2 regions of the Chelativorans composti genome follow, and region 1 is predicted to be linked to the other one. Evidence: predicted binding sites of a transcription regulator. Region 1 holds the regulator's gene; the other holds the start of a gene.
The links. The regulator PhoB, encoded in region 1, activates phosphate uptake and scavenging genes when phosphate is short. The targets are predictions, from matches to a motif close to TGTCATNNANCTGTCAT.

Region 1 (3,409 bases):
TCGGCAGGCTGAGCGAAAACTACACGATTGTTATCGTCACCCACTCCATGCAGCAGGCTGCGCGCGTGTCGCAACGCACGGCCTTCTTTCACATGGGCAGGATTGTCGAAGAGGGCGATACGCGCGAAATCTTCACCAATCCGAAGGACGAGCGGACCGAAAGCTACATCACCGGCAGGATCGGATAAGGAGCAAGGAATGCAGGACCGCCAGCACATTGTCAGCGCATTCGACGAGGAACTGCACCGGATCGAGTCCCTCATTCTGGAGATGGGCGGGCTGGTCGAGACGCAGATCGAGGATGCGGCAGAGGCGCTCGTGCGCCGAGATGTCGAGCTTGGCGACTCGGTGCGCGATCGGGACCGCCATGTCGACACGCTCAACGCCCGCATCGACGAGGAGGTCGTGCGCCTGCTCGCCCTGCGCCAGCCGCTCGCGGAAGACCTGCGCTTTGCCGTGAGCGCGTTGAAGATCGCTGCCGCCCTGGAGCGCATAGGCGACTACGCCAAGAATATCGGCAAGCGTAATACGATCATCGCCCGTTCGGAGGTCCTGCAGCCGGCCTCCCGTTCCATCCGCCGGATGAGCGCGCTGGCGCGCGACATGGTGCATGATGTGCTGGACGCCTATCTCCGGCGCGACCTGCCGCTGGCGGAGGAGGTTCGCCGCCGCGACCAGGAGGTGGACCACATGCACAACGCGCTCTTCCGCGAGCTGCTCACTTACATGATCGAGGACCCGCGCAACATCACGCCCTGCATGCACATGCTGTTCGTCGCCAAGAATGTAGAGCGCATCGGCGACCATGCCACGGCCATCGCCGAGCAGGTGGCCTATATGCTTACTGGTGAAATGCCCGGAGCTGACCGCCCGAAAGCGGACGCCACCAGCTTCACCGCGCCGGGCCGGGAGGACGAAAAGCAGGGATGACGGGGGACCTGAAGCCGAAGGTGCTCGTTGTCGAGGACGAGCCGGCGCAGATGGAGATGCTGGCCTACAACCTTGAAAAGGCAGGCTTTGCCGTGCTGCGCGCCGTGGACGGCGAGGAGGGGCTTCTGGTCGCCCGGGAGAGCGAGCCCGTGCTGATCGTGCTCGACTGGATGCTGCCGTCCCTTTCCGGCATCGAGATCTGCCGCAGGCTGCGGGCTGATCCTGCCACCAGGGCGATCCCGGTCCTGATGCTGACGGCCCGCGGCGAGGAGGACGATCTCGTGCGCGGCCTCGATACCGGCGCGGATGACTACGTGGTGAAACCCTATTCCGTCACCGAGCTGCTCGCGCGGATGCGCGCGCTCCTGCGCCGCACGAGCCCCGCCTCGGCGGGCGAGATCCTGCACTATGGCGATATCATCCTGGATCCGGAACGCCACCGGGTGGAGCGCGCCGGCCATCCGCTGCATCTAGGTCCGATCGAATATCGCCTGCTGACGGTTTTCATGGAGCGGCCGGGTCGTGTCTGGAGCCGCGAGCAGCTGCTCGACCGGGTCTGGGGACAGGATGCGGATATCGACTTCCGCGCAGTGGACGTGGCCGTCGGCCGCCTGCGCAAGGCGCTGAGCCTGCCCGGCGGCCCCAACCCGATCCGCACCGTCCGCGGCGCAGGCTATGCGCTCGATCTGGAAGGGTGAGGAGACCCGGCGATGGTAGCTCCGGGGCAGAGAGCAGAGGCTGGTCCTGTGGCATTTCTCATACCCGGAAATTGCAAACCGGGACTGGCGCTGACACCTCTGAGCTGGCCGCTCGGGACCGCCGCCGGCCCTACACCAGAACGACAATCGGAGAACCCCATTTCACCTCCTGGTAGAGGTGAATGATGTCCTGGTTCAGAAGCCGCACGCAGCCTGACGAGATGGCCTTGCCTATCGTGTGAGCCTCACCGGTTCCGTGCAGACGGTAAAGCGTGTCCCGGTTGCCTTGATGGATGTAGAGGGCTCGTGCGCCAAGTGCATTGTCGGGCCCCGGCGGCTGACCGTGCCGCCACTTCTCCAGGGACGGCTGGCGCGCAATCATGTCGGCCGGAGGGGTCCACACGGGCCACTCGCGTCCATAGGCGATGTGCCCCCGTCCGGACCACTCAAACCCCGCTCGGCCGACTCCCACGCCGTAGCGAGTGGCAGTTCCGTTGTCGCGGACATGATAGAGGTATCGATTGAGCGTATCGACAATGACCGTTCCGGGCCTCTCCGGGGTGGGGTAATCGACGACCGCCCGGACAAACACGGGATCGAGCTGGCTCAAGTCGACCGCCGGGATCGGGAAACGCTCCTCGGCCATCGCCCGGTACATCAGCATGGCTTCTGCGGAGAATGCGGGAGGAGCTGGTTCGGGTACGATTTCTTCCGAACGCGGAAGGGAAGTGGTGCAGCCCGATAGGGCCAGTCCGGCGGCGCTTGCGAAACCGCTGAGAAACAGTCGTCGGTCGATGGGGCGCGATGTGGTCATGAAACGTCCTGTCAATTGGCAACACGCGCGCCCCCTGTGCAGGGGCGCGTCGATGGCGGCCCGCCCCGAAGCTTCCGCTGAGGAGGCAGGCGGCCGGATCTGTCGAAGGGAGTCGGTTTCAGCGCGTTACGGCGCGTGGGTGTGCTTCGGGCTCAAGTCAGGCTCCATAAAGGGCACGCCAGGCGATGGCGTTGGAGCCCCCTCTGTCATTGGCCTGAGAGCATCGCCGATCTGCGTCAGGCAGTATCAGCTTACACCTTGGGCGGGAGCTGCCGCTCCGCTTTTCAGAGTGTTGTCCATCAAGCGGTCCGGTTGCCTGAGAGTTTCCGGGGCGGTTGCTCCTTCGGCGGTCGGCGGGCCGACTCTCTCCCGCTTGTCGGGGAAAACATGCCCGCGCAGAGCAGAACGTGCAACCAGGCTCCGGTGAACACACCGTTCACACCCGCCACGGCCTTACCTCCTGCTCAGAACCGGACCGACAGGCGGGCGCCGCCAGAGAACTGCTGCTGGTCTCCGTTGAAGAGAGCCGAGCCGCCGAGTTCGAAGGAAGCGTTCTCCGTCAACCCCACCTTGAGCGAAGCGCCCAGCGTCCCGAACACGCGCTGCCGCTTGTCGGTAATGGTGTAGCTCGGCCCGTCCTCCGGCAGACCATTGAGCCGCAGTGTCGACGACCAGTCCTTCTCTCCCACGAAGGCCAGCAGGCCGGCCTTGATCGAGCCCTCGACCGGCATGCCACCGGTCGTGAACGACGAGCCGAACTCGATGGACGGGTTGATGACGCCGACCGTGTGGTTGATCGGCCCCACCGTCAGTCCATAGAGATCGCCCTGCTGCTCGCGATAGCCTGACTGGTGCAGGTAGAGGATGCCCGCATCGAGCTGTGGCCTCACATAGGCCCTCTCGCCCAGCGCAAAGGTGTGCGACAGATGTGCCATGGCCGAGAACCAGCTGAGGTTGGGGTCGCCCG
Region 2 (3,409 bases), on a different contig from region 1:
CTCATCGAGAGCGTGGTGGAGCTGCTCGCCGCCAATGCCTTCGAGAAGGACATTGCGGTGGCCTCGCATATCGCTCCCGACGTGCCCGAAAGTTTCACGGTCGATCCGTGGCGGCTGCGGCAGGTGCTGTTCAATCTCGTCGGCAACGCGATCAAGTTCACCGAGAAGGGCGGTGTTCTGGTGACCGCAGAATGCAGCAGGCCGGACGAGATCATGTTCACCGTCGAGGACACCGGCCCCGGCATGAACGGCGAGACGGTGGCCCGGCTTTTCCGGGAATTCGAGCAGTCGGGCGACCGGACGCGGCACCCTCAACAGGGCGTGGGGCTTGGGCTGGCCATCACCCGCCGTCTCGTGGTGGCGATGGGCGGATACATTGCCGTTGAGACGGCTCCGGGCCAGGGTGCTGCTTTCAGGGTCTTCCTGCCGCTCGTTGCGCCCGAGCCAAGCACCGAAAGTGCAGACGTGTTCGCCGGGCTCAAGGTGGCGGTCCTGACACCCCGCGAGATGGAAGCCAGGGCGCTGGCGCAAGCGGTTGAATCGAGGGGCGGGACGGTGCGGCTGCTGAGCGGGGAGGCGGAGGCGCTGGCCATGATCGATGAAGGTCATGGCGACGTCGATGTCCTGATTGCGGATGCGTGCCTGGAAACGGGCGGGGAACCGATGCTGGCCCGCTTGCGCAACCGCGGACTTCGGACCCGGCGCGCGCTGACCATGATCGCTCCCGTCGATCGGCCCCGTCTGCCGTATCTGCGGGAAGCCGGTTACAACGCCTTCATAGCCCGTCCCCCGCGCGGGTCGACGGTCGTTCGCCTTATCAGCGGCGACCTGCCCAGCCGGCCGATGCAGCCTTCGAGCGAGCGGCAGGCGATTCTGAAGAAGGCGGAGATTGGGCACAAACTGAGGGTGCTGCTCGCCGAGGACAACCGGATCAACGCACTTCTGACGGAGAAGACGCTCAGCAGCGCCGGCTGCGCTGTCACATGGGTGCGGACCGGCGCCGAGGCGATGGAGGCATTCAGCGAGGCTCCGCGGAGCTATGACCTTGTCGTGATCGACCTCAATCTGCCTGACGCCTGCGGACTCTCGGTCATCGAGCACATTCGCTCTGTCGAACGCAGCAAGTCCATCGATCCCGTCGTGATCGTCGTCCTGTCAGCCGACGGACAGCCGGCTACCCGGCGCGGTGCGCTGGAAATGGGAGCCAACGAATTTCTCCAGAAACCCGTCGAGCCCTCGGCGCTCATGGATCTGCTTGCGAAACTTGGTGAATCCTGAGCTTATTGTGGTATGAGGGAGCTCAGGTTCATTGCCTGTCATGTTTCTGTCCTCGCGCGCCTCTGTATCAGGCGGGCATCATGACCGGGAGACCAAGACGTGAGCAGTATTCAGATGGATGGCAATCCGGGGAGCCGTGAGGCGGCATTGCTGGAGCGCGCATATCTGACCGGTGACGCTCCGGCCCAGGGTACTGTCCTCGGCCGTCTTGGAACAATGCAGGTGCGGCTCGCGGAAAGCGGCGATGACGTCACCGCAGCCCAGATCGTGCGTTATCAGGTCTTCGTGCAGGAACTCGGCGCCAGAAGTGCCTGCGCCCAGGCGGAGGGGCGTGACGCCGACGAATTCGACGCCATCTGCGACCACTTGCTTGTGATCGACACTGCTCCCGACGAGGAGGGCAGGCCGCACCGCATCATCGGAACCTACCGGCTGCTGCCGCAGGAACGGGCCGTTCGCGGATTCTACTCGGACGGTGAGTTCGAGCTGTCCGAGCTGGTGGCGCGGCATCCGGAACGCCGGTTTCTGGAGCTTGGCCGGTCCTGCGTGCTGCCGGATTACCGATCCAAGCGCACCATCGAACTCTTGTGGCACGGGATTTGGGCCTACTGCCGACGCAACCGAATCGACGTGATGGTGGGCTGCGCATCTTTCCATGGCGTGGAACCGTCAGAGCATGCACAGGCGCTGTCACTCCTGGCGCATGACTTTCCCGCGGAGGGCGAATGGCACATCCGAGCGAGGCCCGACCGTTATTCCAGCATGAAGCTGATGCCGCGGGAGAAGGTCGATCCCAAGGTTGCCCTGGCCGGGATGCCGCCACTGGTGAAGGGCTACCTGCGCCTGGGCGCCCGTTTCGGCGACGGATGCGTCATCGACCGCGATTTCGACACCACCGATGTGATGGTCGTGCTCCCGGTGGAGAACATTCCGGCGCGGTATATTGACTACTACACGCCCAGCGGGGCGATGACCGGCATCGACGGGCGTTCGGCCTGACCCAATCGGAATTCATCATAATTGTCTTAATGCCGCCGCAGTTGGAACTTTTGCTGTCTAAACATGTTGAGTGCGGCGAGGTTCTCTGCAGGAGTCAGAAGATGGTTTATCGCGTGCTGCTTGGGGCGGCAGCTATCATGGGGGTGGCGACCGTCGGTGCGCTCGCCCAGAATGCCTATACGACTGCCAATGTAAACATGCGGGCTGGCCCGGGTACCGACTATCCGGTGGTGGTCACGCTGCCAAACGGCGCGGTTGTCGACGTCCACGGCTGCCTCAGCGGATGGAGCTGGTGCGATACCTCCTGGCGCGGTAACCGCGGTTGGGTGAGCGGGCGCTACCTGCAGATGATCTACCAGAACCGGCGCGTCTACCTGCCCGAGCTGGCGCCGCGCATCGGCATTCCGGTCATCACCTTCCAATTCGGCAATTACTGGGACCGCTGGTACCGCGATCGTTCGTGGTATCGCGATCGCGACCGGTGGGGCCCGCCACGGCCCCCGCGTCCGGGCGCAGTTCCTCCTCCGCCGCCTCCGCGGCCTGGCGTCATGCCTCCTCCGCCACCGCGGCCGGGCGATGCTCGACCCGTGCCGCCGCGTCCTGGGGCCGGCAACCCGCCGCCTCCGCCGCGTCCGGGTGCGACCGCACCAGGTGCACGGCCGCCTGCGGCAGCCGCTCCCGATCGCAATAGACCTGGTCCCAACGCGAACGCTCCCCGTCCGCGTCCGCAGCAGAGCGAGGATCGTCCGAGAAGCCCGTTCCCGCGGCGTGACAATACGTGTCCCAGCGGCAGGGTCGGTCCCAACGGTCAGTGCATCTGACAAGCAGCGCTTGATCGCAGCAAGACTCCCCCGGCCACGCGCCGGGGGCTTTTTGTTGGGCGACGGTTCGGCGCGATGTGTCTGGTCCTGAGCAAGTGTGTGCTGGCCCTTGCCCGCTGTCCAAACATTTGGTCCTTGCGGTTCCGGGAGGGGAAATGCGGTCCCGCATTGTCTGGAACCGCTCCAAACAAAACGGCGGCCGAAGCCGCCGTTGTGTCCTGATTGCCTGACGCGATCCTACTTGAGGGCGAAGAGCTCGTCGAACTTGCGCAGGTTCTCCTCGCGCTCCGCAGCCGCCTTGGCGTCGTCGT

Region 2: the regulator PhoB is predicted to act here: its motif matches at 1,315-1,331, upstream of olsB (l-ornithine N(alpha)-acyltransferase).

What each region holds. Positions count from the first base shown of each region.
Region 1 is NZ_BAABGS010000064.1:12,687-16,095, reverse strand. It holds gene pstB (phosphate ABC transporter ATP-binding protein PstB) at 1-188, shown strand, start outside; gene phoU (phosphate signaling complex protein PhoU) at 199-930, shown strand; gene phoB (phosphate regulon transcriptional regulator PhoB) at 939-1,628, shown strand; gene ABD906_RS11355 (L,D-transpeptidase) at 1,759-2,442, opposite strand; glycine riboswitch at 2,737-2,824, opposite strand; gene ABD906_RS11350 (autotransporter family protein) at 2,907-3,409, opposite strand, start outside.
Region 2 is NZ_BAABGS010000018.1:3,133-6,541, reverse strand. It holds gene ABD906_RS05420 (ATP-binding protein) at 1-1,278, shown strand, start outside; gene olsB (l-ornithine N(alpha)-acyltransferase) at 1,393-2,277, shown strand; gene ABD906_RS05410 (SH3 domain-containing protein) at 2,379-3,098, shown strand; gene ABD906_RS05405 (extracellular solute-binding protein) at 3,336-3,409, opposite strand, start outside.